Regions from separate parts of the Clostridium chromiireducens genome, predicted to be linked through region 1. Evidence: riboswitches for the same ligand, from Rfam matches in the RefSeq annotation. Region 1 holds a riboswitch; each other region holds the start of a gene.
What was found. A riboswitch is a leader RNA that binds a small molecule or an ion and turns the genes downstream of it on or off. The one in region 1 is predicted to bind cyclic di-GMP.
Positions count from the first base shown of each region.

Region 2: it holds a riboswitch for cyclic di-GMP, as region 1 does, so the genes downstream of both, D2A34_RS07470 (aspartyl-phosphate phosphatase Spo0E family protein) here and D2A34_RS00690 (phenylacetate--CoA ligase family protein) in region 1, are expected to answer to the same signal.
Region 3: it holds a riboswitch for cyclic di-GMP, as region 1 does, so the genes downstream of both, D2A34_RS11360 (response regulator) here and D2A34_RS00690 (phenylacetate--CoA ligase family protein) in region 1, are expected to answer to the same signal.

Region 1 is NZ_QXDJ01000001.1:160,342-164,797, forward strand. Features, by position in the region: gene D2A34_RS00685 (ketoacyl-ACP synthase III) at 1-896, shown strand, start outside; gene D2A34_RS00690 (phenylacetate--CoA ligase family protein) at 1,074-2,372, opposite strand; cyclic di-GMP riboswitch class I at 2,636-2,722, opposite strand; gene D2A34_RS00695 (radical SAM protein) at 2,803-3,669, opposite strand; gene D2A34_RS00700 (PAS domain S-box protein) at 3,947-4,456, opposite strand, start outside.
Region 2 is NZ_QXDJ01000002.1:476,040-480,495, reverse strand. Features, by position in the region: gene D2A34_RS07490 (ABC transporter ATP-binding protein/permease) at 1-316, opposite strand, end outside; gene D2A34_RS07485 (VanZ family protein) at 399-911, opposite strand; gene D2A34_RS07480 (CpsD/CapB family tyrosine-protein kinase) at 1,255-1,932, shown strand; gene D2A34_RS07475 (hypothetical protein) at 2,087-2,386, opposite strand; gene D2A34_RS07470 (aspartyl-phosphate phosphatase Spo0E family protein) at 2,632-2,805, opposite strand; cyclic di-GMP riboswitch class II at 2,885-2,968, opposite strand; gene galU (UTP--glucose-1-phosphate uridylyltransferase GalU) at 3,315-4,190, opposite strand; gene D2A34_RS27395 (hypothetical protein) at 4,365-4,456, opposite strand, start outside.
Region 3 is NZ_QXDJ01000003.1:7,242-11,697, reverse strand. Features, by position in the region: gene D2A34_RS11365 (methyl-accepting chemotaxis protein) at 1-1,553, opposite strand, end outside; gene D2A34_RS11360 (response regulator) at 1,762-2,118, opposite strand; cyclic di-GMP riboswitch class I at 2,194-2,282, opposite strand; gene D2A34_RS11355 (carboxymuconolactone decarboxylase family protein) at 2,472-2,837, opposite strand; gene D2A34_RS11350 (thiamine pyrophosphate-binding protein) at 2,842-4,456, opposite strand, start outside.

The sequences.
Region 1 (4,456 bases):
TTCTTGATAATCTAGGAAGAAAAGAACGATATATTGTAAATAATACCACCGAAAACGCTTTAACTATGGCAATAGAAGCCTCAAAAAACGCTTTAAAGATCGCTGGTATATCAGCTGATAAACTTGATGCTATAGTATTTTCTTCTGACACACCTGAATATTTATGTCCATCTAATGCACTTATCATAAATCATGAGTTACAAGCATCAAATGCACATACTGTATATGATTTAAACTCCAACTGTGTCGGTATGGTTGTTGCTCTCGATCAAATGAGCCGCTTTATGAAAACATCAAAAAACATAAAATATGCACTTGTGGTAGGCGGTATATTAGTATCTTCTATTGCTAGGGAAGATTGTAAATATACATATCCAGCCTCTGGTGATGGTGCCGCTGCAGTAATTTTAAAATGCACTGAGGAAGATACACAAAGAGGAATACTAGATTCTAAATACTGCACAAGATCTGAATACTACAGTACAATTATCTCTCCTTGTTGTGGACTTACTAAAGCGCGTTTAAATACAACCAGTGAATATGATAAAAAACAACAATGGACCCCATTTCCTCTTAATTTCTTTGCCCCTGAATGGAGTAAAGCTATAGATGAATTCATGTGTGAATATGATTTCTCACTTGATGAAATTCAATATTTCTTTTTATCACAATATTCTAAGCAATTCTTAATTGAAACAGCAAGAATATTAAATATCGATAATTATGAAGAAAAATTTGCATACATTGGTGATAAATATGCATATACCGGTACCACTAGTCCAATATTTGCGTTACATGAAACCCTTCAAAATAAACCAATAACTCCTGGTGCTAAAGCAGTATTTTGTTCAGTTGGTGCTGGCGTTGCCATGTGCTCATTGCTATATAAGTTTTAAATAACTATATTATTTATCATATAGTCATTAATTGGCATTGATGATTTTATAAAAAGTAGATAAATAATTAATTATCTACTTTTTATAATTTTTCCAAATAACTTTAATACTTTATCAAGTTTTCACAAAATCTATCCTTATTAAATCATATCTTTGTTTTTATAATTAAATCCTTAATTAAATACATATTTCCCTTTTATCGAATATTCTTTTAGCCTTCCCTTCACTTTTTACAAGTGTATCTGGATTAACAAATTCTATATTACACCCAACTTGTAGTAAATTATGCAATCTATTTTTAATATTTTTTTGTAGTTCATTTAATTCATGTGTATAGTAATACTTTAGATCTCTGTTCGTTTCGACTGTAATTGTTAATTGATCTAGATTACCTTTTTTCTCTAAAGTTAATGTATAGTTCGGTGATAATTCCTCAAAACCAAGTAATATTTTTTCAATCTGTATTGGATATACATTTACTCCTCTAATAATCATCATATCATCGTTTCTTCCATATATACGGTTCATCTTAACATATAGGCATCCACATTCACATTTATCATAGCTAAGTGATGATATGTCTCTTGTTCTATATCTTATCAATGGAATTCCTTCCTTTGTCAAAGTAGTTAAAACCAATTCTCCCTTTTCTCCAGGCTCAACACTTTCTTGAGTAATTGGGTCTATGATTTCTGGAAAAAAGTCTTCTTCATTAATATGCAAACCATCCTGCATATTACATTCACCTGCTACTCCTGGCCCCATTACTTCACTTAATCCATATATATCATATGCCTTGATTTTAAACTTACTTTCGATATTTTCTCTTATTTCATTAGACCAAGGTTCTGCTCCAAAAACCCCCATTCTTAATTTTAATTCTTCAGGGTGTATTCCCATTTTTACCATAGTATCATATATATGAAGAGCATATGATGGGGTACAAGCAAGTACAGTAACTCCAAAATTTTTCATAGTAAGTACTTGCTTTTCAGTATTTCCTCCTGACATAGGTATAACTGATGCACCTACACGCTCGATACCATAGTGAAGTCCTAATCCTCCTGTAAATAGACCATATCCATAAGCCACTTGCACCACATCATCTGAAGTAACACCATATCTACCCAAGACATCAGCTATTAAATTTGACCAATTATCTATATCGTTTTTTGTATAACCTACTATTGTTTGCGTACCACTTGTCCCTGATGATGCATGAATTCTTACAATTTTATTCATAGGAACTGCAAACATACCATAAGGATAATTTCTCCTTAAATCTTCCTTTGTTGTAAATGGCAGTAATTCAATATCCCCTAATGTTTTAATATCTTCAGGAGTTATGCCCATCATATCAAATTTATTTTTGTAAAACGGAACACTATCATAAACATATTTAACAATGTTTTTTAACCTTTGTATCTTAACTTCATTAATCTCTTCTCTTGTTAGTTTTTTTTCTAAATTATTCATAAAACTCTTCTCCTTTTATTACTCCCAATAAATCGAATTCATTTTTAAATTTATGATTTTCATTTAGATTTTAACAAGATTATAATTTAACTAGATAGCTTGTATTCTTGATAGTCGTACATATTATAAATACTTCCTCCTTATAAAGTGTAGTTAATATATACATATCTATATCCAAACTATTTCCATAAAATAGAAGGCGCCTATTAATTAATAGGCGCCAAAAAGATAAACTAATGCGTATGCAATGCATTTAACAACATTTTGGCAGCCTGGCAGTCATTGAAATAAATTTCTTTAGACCCATAGCTTTGCGACCTTATCTTTCGAGAAGTGTGCTATTATCAATGTATATATTAGGTATATTTTACACTTTATTTCCATGTTTTTCAACAAAAATATCACTTTTTTTCCAATAAATTTATATTAGTTAAAGTCGTCTATCATATTCATATTTTAATTTATTATGTTCTATATGATAATCAATCTGATTAATCATAGCCTCTTTGTCACAAGGTAAATCTCCTCTTAGCGAAACGTAATTCGATGCATGGTTGCATCTAAATACTATTGTTTCCTCAATATTGATGTGTTCTATTAAAAGCTTAATTTCAATTAACATTTCTTTATCACTTAACAATTGAAATTCTTTTTTCACTATTTTATTATATAAATCAGTTTCTTCCTCAGCCATAAGACTTAATACGCCTAAATAATCTGGAGCCATATTACTTATTAATTCGCCAGTTTTAACTGCATGAATTTTACTATTTTTTCTTCCTCCAATTCCAGCTATAACAGTTACTGATAGCAAAATATTTGCATTCTTAACCATTACTGCTGCATTTAATAGTTCTTCACTGCTTGCCCCTTTATTTATATCTTTTAAAACCTCATCACTTCCACTTTCAACTCCCATATATATCATAGATAACCCTAAAGCCTTAAGCTCTTCTAACTCCTGATGAGTTTTAAGAAGTATTGATTTAGGTGAACCATAAAGAGTAATCCTACTACATTCAGGAAACAACTTACCTGCATACATTAGTATTTCTTTTAGGTCCTTAGTAGGAATAATCAAAGCATCACCATCTGCAAGAAATATCTTTTCAACATGTTCATATATCTTTCTAAAGTGGTTCATATCATTTTTAATTTCTTCCAAGGATTTTATAGAGAATTTCTTCGATTTATACATACTACAAAAACTACATTTATTATGTGAACAACCTAACGTTGCCTGTATTATAAGGCTATTGCTTTCACTAGGAGGCCTGTATAACGGATAATCGTACATCTTTAATTCCTTTCTTCACTTATATTATTAGTAAGCTAATATTTATAAAACTGCTTCGCATTTTTATACTTTAATTAACTTATATTTCTTCCTATGTTTATAGTATAAATTAATATCTCTTGTAATATCAATTTATAGTTTTAAATTTAATAAAGTTTTCTATCCTACTATTTTACACATAATCATTAGGGTAATAAATTATGTGCATATAGAGCTAGCCCCTTATAGTATAATAATTCTATAAGGGGCCCCAAAATAAAACTTCTTATCATTTATTTTAATCATCCTCTTCAGTACAAACCCTATTTCTGCCTTTGTTTTTTGCTTTATACATTGCTCTATCTGCTCTCAATATAAGATTATTAATGTTTTCTCCATTTACTTTTTTATAAGATGATACTCCAAAACTTGCAGTAATATTAATTTTTTCTTGATTATTCTGAAAATTTATATGCAAATTTTCTACTGCCTTTCTCATACGTTCAGCAATCATGATTGCTTGTTCACTAGTTACTTCTGGTAAACAAATTACAAATTCTTCACCACCATGCCTCCCTACAAAATCATATGGTCTGCACATATTCACAATACATTGAGCAAACTTTTGCAAAGCAATATCCCCCACTTGATGTCCATAAGTATCATTTACTTTTTTAAAAAAATCTATATCCGCTAGTATAATGCTCATATTTAATTTCTCTCTCTCAGCCCTGCTAAACTCCACATTAAATCTCTCTTCAAATGCTCTACGATTTAACGTTCCTGTTAGAAAATCCACAGTTGCAAG
Region 2 (4,456 bases), on a different contig from region 1:
TATTCAAAACAGATAAATGAGGTATCAAATTAAAACTTTGAAATATAAAACCAACTTTGTTTTTTCTATATTCATCAAGTTCTCTCATCTTAAGCTTTTTAATATTTCTTCCATTTACAAGTAATTGTCCATTATACTTTGAATCCAATCCACCTATGAGATTCATTAGTGTAGATTTTCCACTTCCAGATTCCCCTACAATGGCTACTAATTCATGTTTATTAAAAGATAAATTAATATCTTTTAATACATAAGTCTTTTCATTACCTTTTAGATTATAATGCTTGCTAACATTTTTTAAACTTAATAAACACATATTCATTCCTCATTTGATTATCTTAGTTTACTGATTATACTTAGATAATAATATTCTTTAAATAATTCGTAAATTTACCCATTCATGAGTTTCTTCTACGTAACTTATAATAAAATAAATAAAAGACTATCAATCCTATTAAAGCCCCACAAAAGTCGACTAATACATCACTAATTAAGGAAGTTCTCCCTGGTACAAAAGCTTGGTGAAACTCATCGGTTACAGCATAAAACAAGCAAATAAATAGGATATAAACTATCGCATCTTTTCCTTTTTTATTAAAAGTAAACAATGTACTGCTCACTATTAATGCTAATACCATATACATAAATCCGTGGGCATTTTTTCTAATTATGTGATCTAACGAATCTAATTTTACTTGTTTAACATTTGCTTTCCCATCATTATTATTTGCCTTTGATTGATTGTTACTTGCTGCTTTACTTTCACTATTTGTCTTAAGTTTTGATTCAGTCTTTTCAATTATATTAACAACTCTATTACTTTGCTCATGTGATATAGCACCGTTATTACTTGACATATAAAATATAAATCCCATCCAAAGGAAACATAAAAGTATAACTATTTTCTTCACTTAGCCGCCTCTTCTCTCAATTTATATATTAGATTTTCCTTACTTATCTTACTTAATTTAATACAAAAACCTTGAATAATATAAATAATTATAACAAATATAGGATTAATATATCTACATTTGCTATTATTCTTAAGAATATAATAATAATTGTATAGATAATCAAAACTTATACTTATGAGATAACTTACCGAAATTATAAACATTTTTATTCTGAAAAACTATGAAAATGAGTTGAACTTATTTTAAATAATTGGAATTTTATTCTGTTTGCATTAATAAAAATAAGTAAAACAAATATATAGATTATTTGGTGACTATTTTTTAAAAGGTGGGTATAAAAATGTTAAGAAACTCAATGAGCTTAGAAGAAAAGAAAGGATTTATAGTTGAACAAAAACCAAAATCGCACTCATCAGAAGCTTACAAAATTTTGCGGACTAATATTCAATACTCTTCATATAATAAAGAACTAAAAACCATTTTAATTACCAGTTCAGTGGCCTCTGAAGGAAAATCTACTATATCGGGAAATTTGGCATTATCATTTGCTCAAGATAATAAAAAAGTACTATTAATAGATTGCGATTTAAGAAGACCATCAATTCATAAAAAATTTAATATTTCTAATTTAATTGGGCTCTCTGAAATTCTAATAGGTGAAACAGATTTAAAAGAAGCAATAATACGTCATAATGATAATCTTGATATTTTGACATCTGGTAAGTTACCACCGAACCCTGCTGAAATGCTATCCTCAAATTCAATGAGTAATTTAATAACTACCTTAAAAGAAATTTATGATTTGATAATACTAGACTGCTGCCCCCTTCTCGGAATTACAGATGCACAAATTTTATCAACAAATGTTGACGGAACAATTCTCGTTGTACAATCAGAAAAAACAAAAAAAGATGAGGTAATCGAATCAAAAAAACTCTTACTTAAAGTAGGTGCTAACATTATAGGAGTTATACTAAATAGAATTCCACGTTGTAGACATAAATATTATCATTATTAGGAATTCATCTTTTTAATAATAAAAACAGGTAAGATTTTATCGAACTAATCAATCTTACCTGTTTTCTTTATTTCTATATTATTTAAACTTATACCCGATAATTTCACAAGATCCGGCCTCCTTTACAAGAATGTCTCGAGCTTGCTAGTAAGTTCTACTTTTTCCATGAATACCTTACTTCTAAATATTCTCCCTGCTTATCATAGCCACGCATGTCATACCCTTTTTTATTATATCCATCCTTATCGAATCCCGCACTGTTATAACCATCCTTATCAAAACCGTGCTTATCATACCCTTCCATGTTATACCCTTCATCATTAAAATACGAACCATTTTTGTGAACACCATTTTTATCAAATCCATTATCATTATATCTTGTACCATTTTTGTGAAATCCTTTAGAATTAAACCCAAATTCATCATACTTTTTAAAGACATCAAAGATCGCCACAGATATTCTCCCCTCTTCTTTATTGCAAGTAATTATTTTAATAATTATTATATTTACATCAGCCTAAAAACTCACTTACTTACATTATATACAATTTATGGAATTAGTAAATAATATTTCGTTTCTATTTATATATAATTAATTACAAAAAAATATGAGAATGATCAACATTAGACAAGTCAAACTCTTCGCATTCCACCTAATAATAATCATCACTATAAAGGCATAGCAGAAGTCTATCTTAATTATGCCTTTATAGTGCATTCTAATAAATAATTAACTATTAGTTTGTCCAACTCCTGGCTAACTCTCAAAATTTCTTTTTTGTCCATATTTTCTTCTATCTTCTTATGTAATATTTCTCTCGCTATTTCAATTTTTCTAGCAAATTCTTTTATCCTATCTTTTTTCTCCTTCATGATTTTCTCCCCCTAATTTTTTCTTCATAATAATCTTTTAAAACAAAAAACCAATCTAAACTAATTGATTTATCAATTAATTTAAATTGGTCGGTTGCACCACAAACTCAAAATTCTCCAGGCGCCCAAATAAAGAGAATTTTTCACAGTCCCCAATATCTTTTAACTTTAATATTTAACGATTGAGTTATATGTATTTTTATACATATAATTCCATTATCCGAAACATATCACTAATTTTATCATCAATGTACAAAGATTTCAATACAAAATTTATATAAAATAATCCAATTTTTTGCATACTTATTAATATAAAATTACAAAGAGAACGAATATTTTCTTTACTTCTTCTGGACGATAATTCAAAAATATAGTACTCAATTAACAGAAAGAAATATAACTAAAATTCAGATAGCCTAAAATTAAAAAGGCTCGTTACTTAACAGTAACGAGTCCTTTATACTAAAAAAGCCAGCACTAAACATTTAATTTATTTACTTAATTTAAACTTATTCTAAATCAAGGCCTTTTAAGTATTTTATAAAATCATCTTTAATTTCAGGTTTTCTTAATGCATATTCAACTGTTGCTTCTAAAAATCCAAGCTTATCTCCAACATCATATCTTTTTCCTTCAAAGTTATAAGCATACATAGCTTCACTTTTAGCAAGCTCTTTCAATGCATCTGTAAGTTGAATTTCATTTCCTTTGCCAGGCTTTGTATTTTCTAGAATTTCAAATATAGCAGAAGTAATTATATATCTGCCAAGTATTGCAGTATTTGATGGTGCATCTTCTATACTTGGTTTTTCTACTAATCCTTTAACTTTACATACTCTATCTTCAATTATTATTCCATTAACTATACCATACTTGCATACATCTTCAGGATTAACACTTTGCACACCTAAAATACTTGTTTTATATTCACCATAGCAATCAATAAGTTGCTTTAGGCAAGGTTTTCCTTCATTATATACTATATCATCACCAAGAAGAATTGCAAAAGGCTCATTACCTACAAAACTCTTAGCACATAAAATAGCATGTCCTAGTCCTCTAGGTTCTTTTTGCCTTATGTAATGAATATCAACCATATCTGAAATATTTTTAACCAAATCTAATAATTCATCCTTATGATTTTTTTCAAGCTCTACTTCAAGTTCAATAGATTTATCAAAGTGATCCTCAATGCATTTCTTATTTCTGCCAGTAATAATGAGTATCTCTTCAATACCAGAAGCAATAGCTTCTTCTATAATATATTGAATTGTTGGCTTATCAACTATAGGAAGCATTTCCTTTGGTTGAGCCTTGGTTGCAGGTAAAAATCTTGTTCCTAGCCCTGCTGCTGGAATTATTGCTTTTCTTATTTTCTTCGACATTACTTCCTCCATGAATTGTTAACAAATTTTTTTATAAATTATCATAATACTTTTAAATACTTATGACTCGTCTTCTTTACAAATAAGCTTGATCTAGATTAACGAAATACTGCACGAAATTCATCTTTCGTGCAGTATTTATGACTTGTTAATTTATAGCAAGTTAGAAAACCATTACAAATGAAATATACGGGAATTTGATAGTATAATCTGTGCATTTCTATCTGATCTTTTAGAAATTTTGCATAAAGCTAATACAAATAGTA
Region 3 (4,456 bases), on a different contig from region 1:
GCAAAGCCCTTACCCGCCTCACCTGCACGCGCAGATTCTATACTTGCATTTAATGCTAACAGATTGGTTTGTTCCGTTATTTGCGATATACTTTCAGATATGATATTTATTATTTTAGTACTTTCATTCACATCTTTAACTATCTCATTAACTTCTAACGTAGCAGTTTTAGTCTTATGTGATTTTTCTATTAGCGTATCAATCATTAATAATCCTTTAGCACCTAATCCCTTAGTTGTTCCAGAAAGTTTACCCATTTCATCAGAGCTTTCACTAATTTTATCTAATCTATCTGATAGGTCGTTCATCTCTAAAGCACCATTTTGAGCATTTTGTGCTTGATTTGTTGCTCCGTGTGATATATCTTCTATTGCTCTTGATACTTCTCCTATGGAAGCTGTTACTTCCTCTGACATGCCAGCTAGATTTGATGAAGTTTCTAATACAATTTTTGATGAATTTGTAACATTTTCTATAAGATTTGATATATTTTTTATCATCTCATTAAAGGAGTTTGCTAAATCCATAAATTCATCTTTAGTAGATGCCACAATCGACACTGTTAAATCTCCCTTTGAAGCTTTTTCAAATACTTCCCTCAACTTTTTAATATTTTCTGCTATTCCTTTACTTAAGAATATGGATAGTGCTATTGAAATTATAATTATTACTAAAACTATAATCTCTGTCGTAATAAGTATTGAATTTGTATCATTTATTATTTCTTTTTCATCTAATGTAGCTACTAATTTCCAACCTGTAGCCTTATTGGTTTCGTAAACTCCAAACATCTTTGTATTATTCTCTTCATAAGCCACAAAGCCTGTATCTTGAGTTTTTGCAGCATTCCAAAATGATTGCTTAGAGGCATAATCAGTCCCAATTAAATCTTTATTAGGGTTAATTATCATCTTTTTTCCTTCAATATCAGAAATAAATATGTATCCTGTATTTCCTATCTTCTTTGTTCCTATTTTTTCTAGAATAGTATCCAAGGAAACGCTCATTGCGCAAACACCTATTACATTTCCATCTCTTTCAACTGCTTTTGCTATAGCCACAACACTTTTACCTGTTTGCGCATCTTGAAATGGTAGAGTTATTATAACTTTATGATTACCTTCTAAAGCTTGCTTATACCAATCTTTCTCTTTAGGATTATAACCATATGGCATTTTTTCGTTGGGATATATTTCAAATTTTCCATCTGCGGTTGCAAAATACACACTGAAAATATCTTTATCGCTTTCTTTTATATTCTTTAACATAGCCGCCGTAAATGTGTATGGTTCTTCTTTATCAGCATTAATAAAATTATAGTTACTCGACAACATTGTAACCATACTTCCAAATCCATTGAAGTAATTATTAATTCCATCATTTACTTCTAAAAGTGTTTGCTGACTTGTCGTTTTCAATTTTTCATTGAGAATTGCTTTAGCTTGCCTATTAGCTCCATAACCTAGAATAATTAATGGAATTATACATATTCCTAGTAAACTTATAATCAGTTTAACTCTTATACTTTGAAATTTAATTTTTTTTAAACGCATTTTAGATTCCCCTTCATCTAAAGTATTTTAACTATTTATAATACTTTCAGCTTTGTAAAATTATTGTTTGATGAATTAAATTGCAAAAAAGTCTTACTTCATACTATAATGAAATAAGACTCCTTCGTCTAAATTTATTTATATTAAATTTATTTATTCACACTAAACTATATTGCCATTATATATTGTTATTTTTTTCTTGTCAACTTTAAAACAAATTAGTTAACGTTTTTATAACTATATTTTCATTAAAAGGTTTTACTACGAACGACTTAGCTCCAGCTGTTACAGATTCACGAATCATTGCTTCTTGTCCCATTGATGATATCATAACCACTTTTGCATTAGAGTCAATTTTTTTAATTTCTTTTAAAGCACTTATTCCATCCATTTCAGGCATTGTAATGTCCATTGTAACAAGATCAGGATTTAACTCCTCATATTTTTTTACTCCGATAGCTCCGTTTTGTGCTTCACCAACCACTTCGAATCCACCATTTTCGAGTATCGTCTTTAAAACATTTCTCATAAATGCCGCATCATCAACTATAAGAACTCTTTTCATTATTATAAATCCTCCTTAATTATAAAAAAAGCAGGCAATAAAGATATTGCCTGCCATGAATAAACTATCATAATTTTTGGCAACCTGACTATCATGGCAATTAACGTTGCTTTAGACTCATGGCTTTGCGTCTCCACCTTTCAATGGATTTGCTATTTACACTTCTTTACTCATTAAATATTAACTTTTATTATAAACCAATTATTGAAACTTAACAATTAAGCCAACAATTGTAACTAACATTAACATAATAGCACATTTTACCAGTCTAATCAATAAATTTTTCGGTACATTATGACTATAATTACATTTAAATTCACAATGTATTGCATATATAAATTAATAATATACACTTAAATAGTTTTAAATATTTCACCTGCTATACCTATTGCGCTGCAGGCCTTAGGAAATCCTGCATATGCCGCACAATGTAAAATAATTTCTAAAATTTCTTCTTTTTTTAATCCTGCCTTTATAGCTGCTTTTATATGAAACTCCAATTGCTCAAAGGCTCCTTGCGTTATAAGAGATGTTATTGTTACTACTTCTCTTGTTTTTAGATCTAAATTTGGTCTTGCATATATTTGCCCAAAACCAAAAGAAATCATTTTATCCAAAAAATCCGGAAATATTTCACCTACTGATTTCACCATTTCTTCTCCGTTTGCATCTGTCATCTTCTTTAAAATATTAATTCCATTTTCATAATCCTTTTTCATTTTATTATCCCCTTTTCATAGTTGGTGGTATTTCACCTGGATCAACCACAACCTCTATTATTATTGTTTCATTATGTAAATTTGAAATTTCTAAAGCTTCTATTAGTGTTGATTCATTGTGACATTTATATGATTTTACACCTAGAGATTCACCAAATTTTTTAACATCCAATGGTACATTATATGTAGTTCCAACTTCCTTCCCAAAAAGTTTTAGCATAGCTTTTTCTGGCATATCTAATCTTCCATTATTTATCACTATAAAAGTGACAGGGATATTATAATTTGCTGCTGTTGATATTTCAGTACCATGCATAAAAGTGCATCCATCACCCGTTAAACAAATGATTCTTGAATTATGGTTTGATAACTGTGCACCAATTGAATAGCCAATAGCATGTCCCATTGCTCCAAATACATCATCAAAAAAGAAAGTGGCTGGTTTTCTGATTCTAAAATATCTTATTGCATAAAATGAATGACTTCCATCATCGCCAAATATAGTTGAATCATCCGGTAACTCTTTTCTTATTATTTCCATTGCATTAGCAGCTGAAAGATACTTTCTATTATCATTAACATTATCTTTAAATTCATAATTCTCTACTAGTAAATTATATTTATTTGATATTCTATCTTCGACTTTACTTAATACTGCTTGTAAGTTAGCTTTAATATCACCAATGATAGGTAGTGTAGGTGCTAACAGTGATTTTTCTATAAATGTATAGTCATAATCAAATTGAATAACTTCTTTAGGATAGTTTTCCTTCGATATACCGACTAAAGACATATCAGATAATTTACTACCTATTACAATCAATAAATCTATATTTTGATTAATGTATTCACTTGACTTTTCTGTTCCACCTAGCCCTAGCGCACCAAGTGATAATGGATGATTTTCGATAAATGTTCCTTTTCCACCTGGCGTAGTCATAACTGGTATACTCCACATTTCAGCTAAGCTTTTAACTTCCTCATATGCAAGGCTTGAATGAATACCTTTCCCCGCTAAAATTACGCTTTTCTTAGCAATATCAAGTTTGTCTATGAATTCATCTAATCTTGGAGATATTAATTGACTGATATTGTTAGGCAAATCAAGTTCAAATTCTTCAATTTCTTCATCAAGTATGTCTATTGGTATAGACAGATGAACCGGCCCCTTAACCCCAAAATAGGACTTTTCTAATGCATGCTGTAAGTATCTTTGAAACTGATCTGCCCTTTCAATTCTTGCACTAAATTTAGTAACTGGCTCAAACATCTTAACTAAATCAGTACCAAAAATTGTGGAATCCTGACCTAAAGCTTTTCCTGCACTATGCATAGGTTGTTGTCCAGTGATAAATAACACTGGCACATGATAAGCCTTTGCTTGTCCAGCAGAAGTTAGTAAGTTTGTACCACCAGGCCCTGAAGTTCCGATAGCTATGCCTATTCTCCTGTTTATTAATGAATAGCCTGCAGCAGCATAACCAGCTCCACTTTCATGTTTATTTAAAATGAAATTTATATCCTGTTTATCCAATTCCATAATTAAAGATGCAAGTGGCCTGCCAGGTACTCCAAAAACGTGACCAATACCCCATTTTCTAAAATTTGATACTAAAATC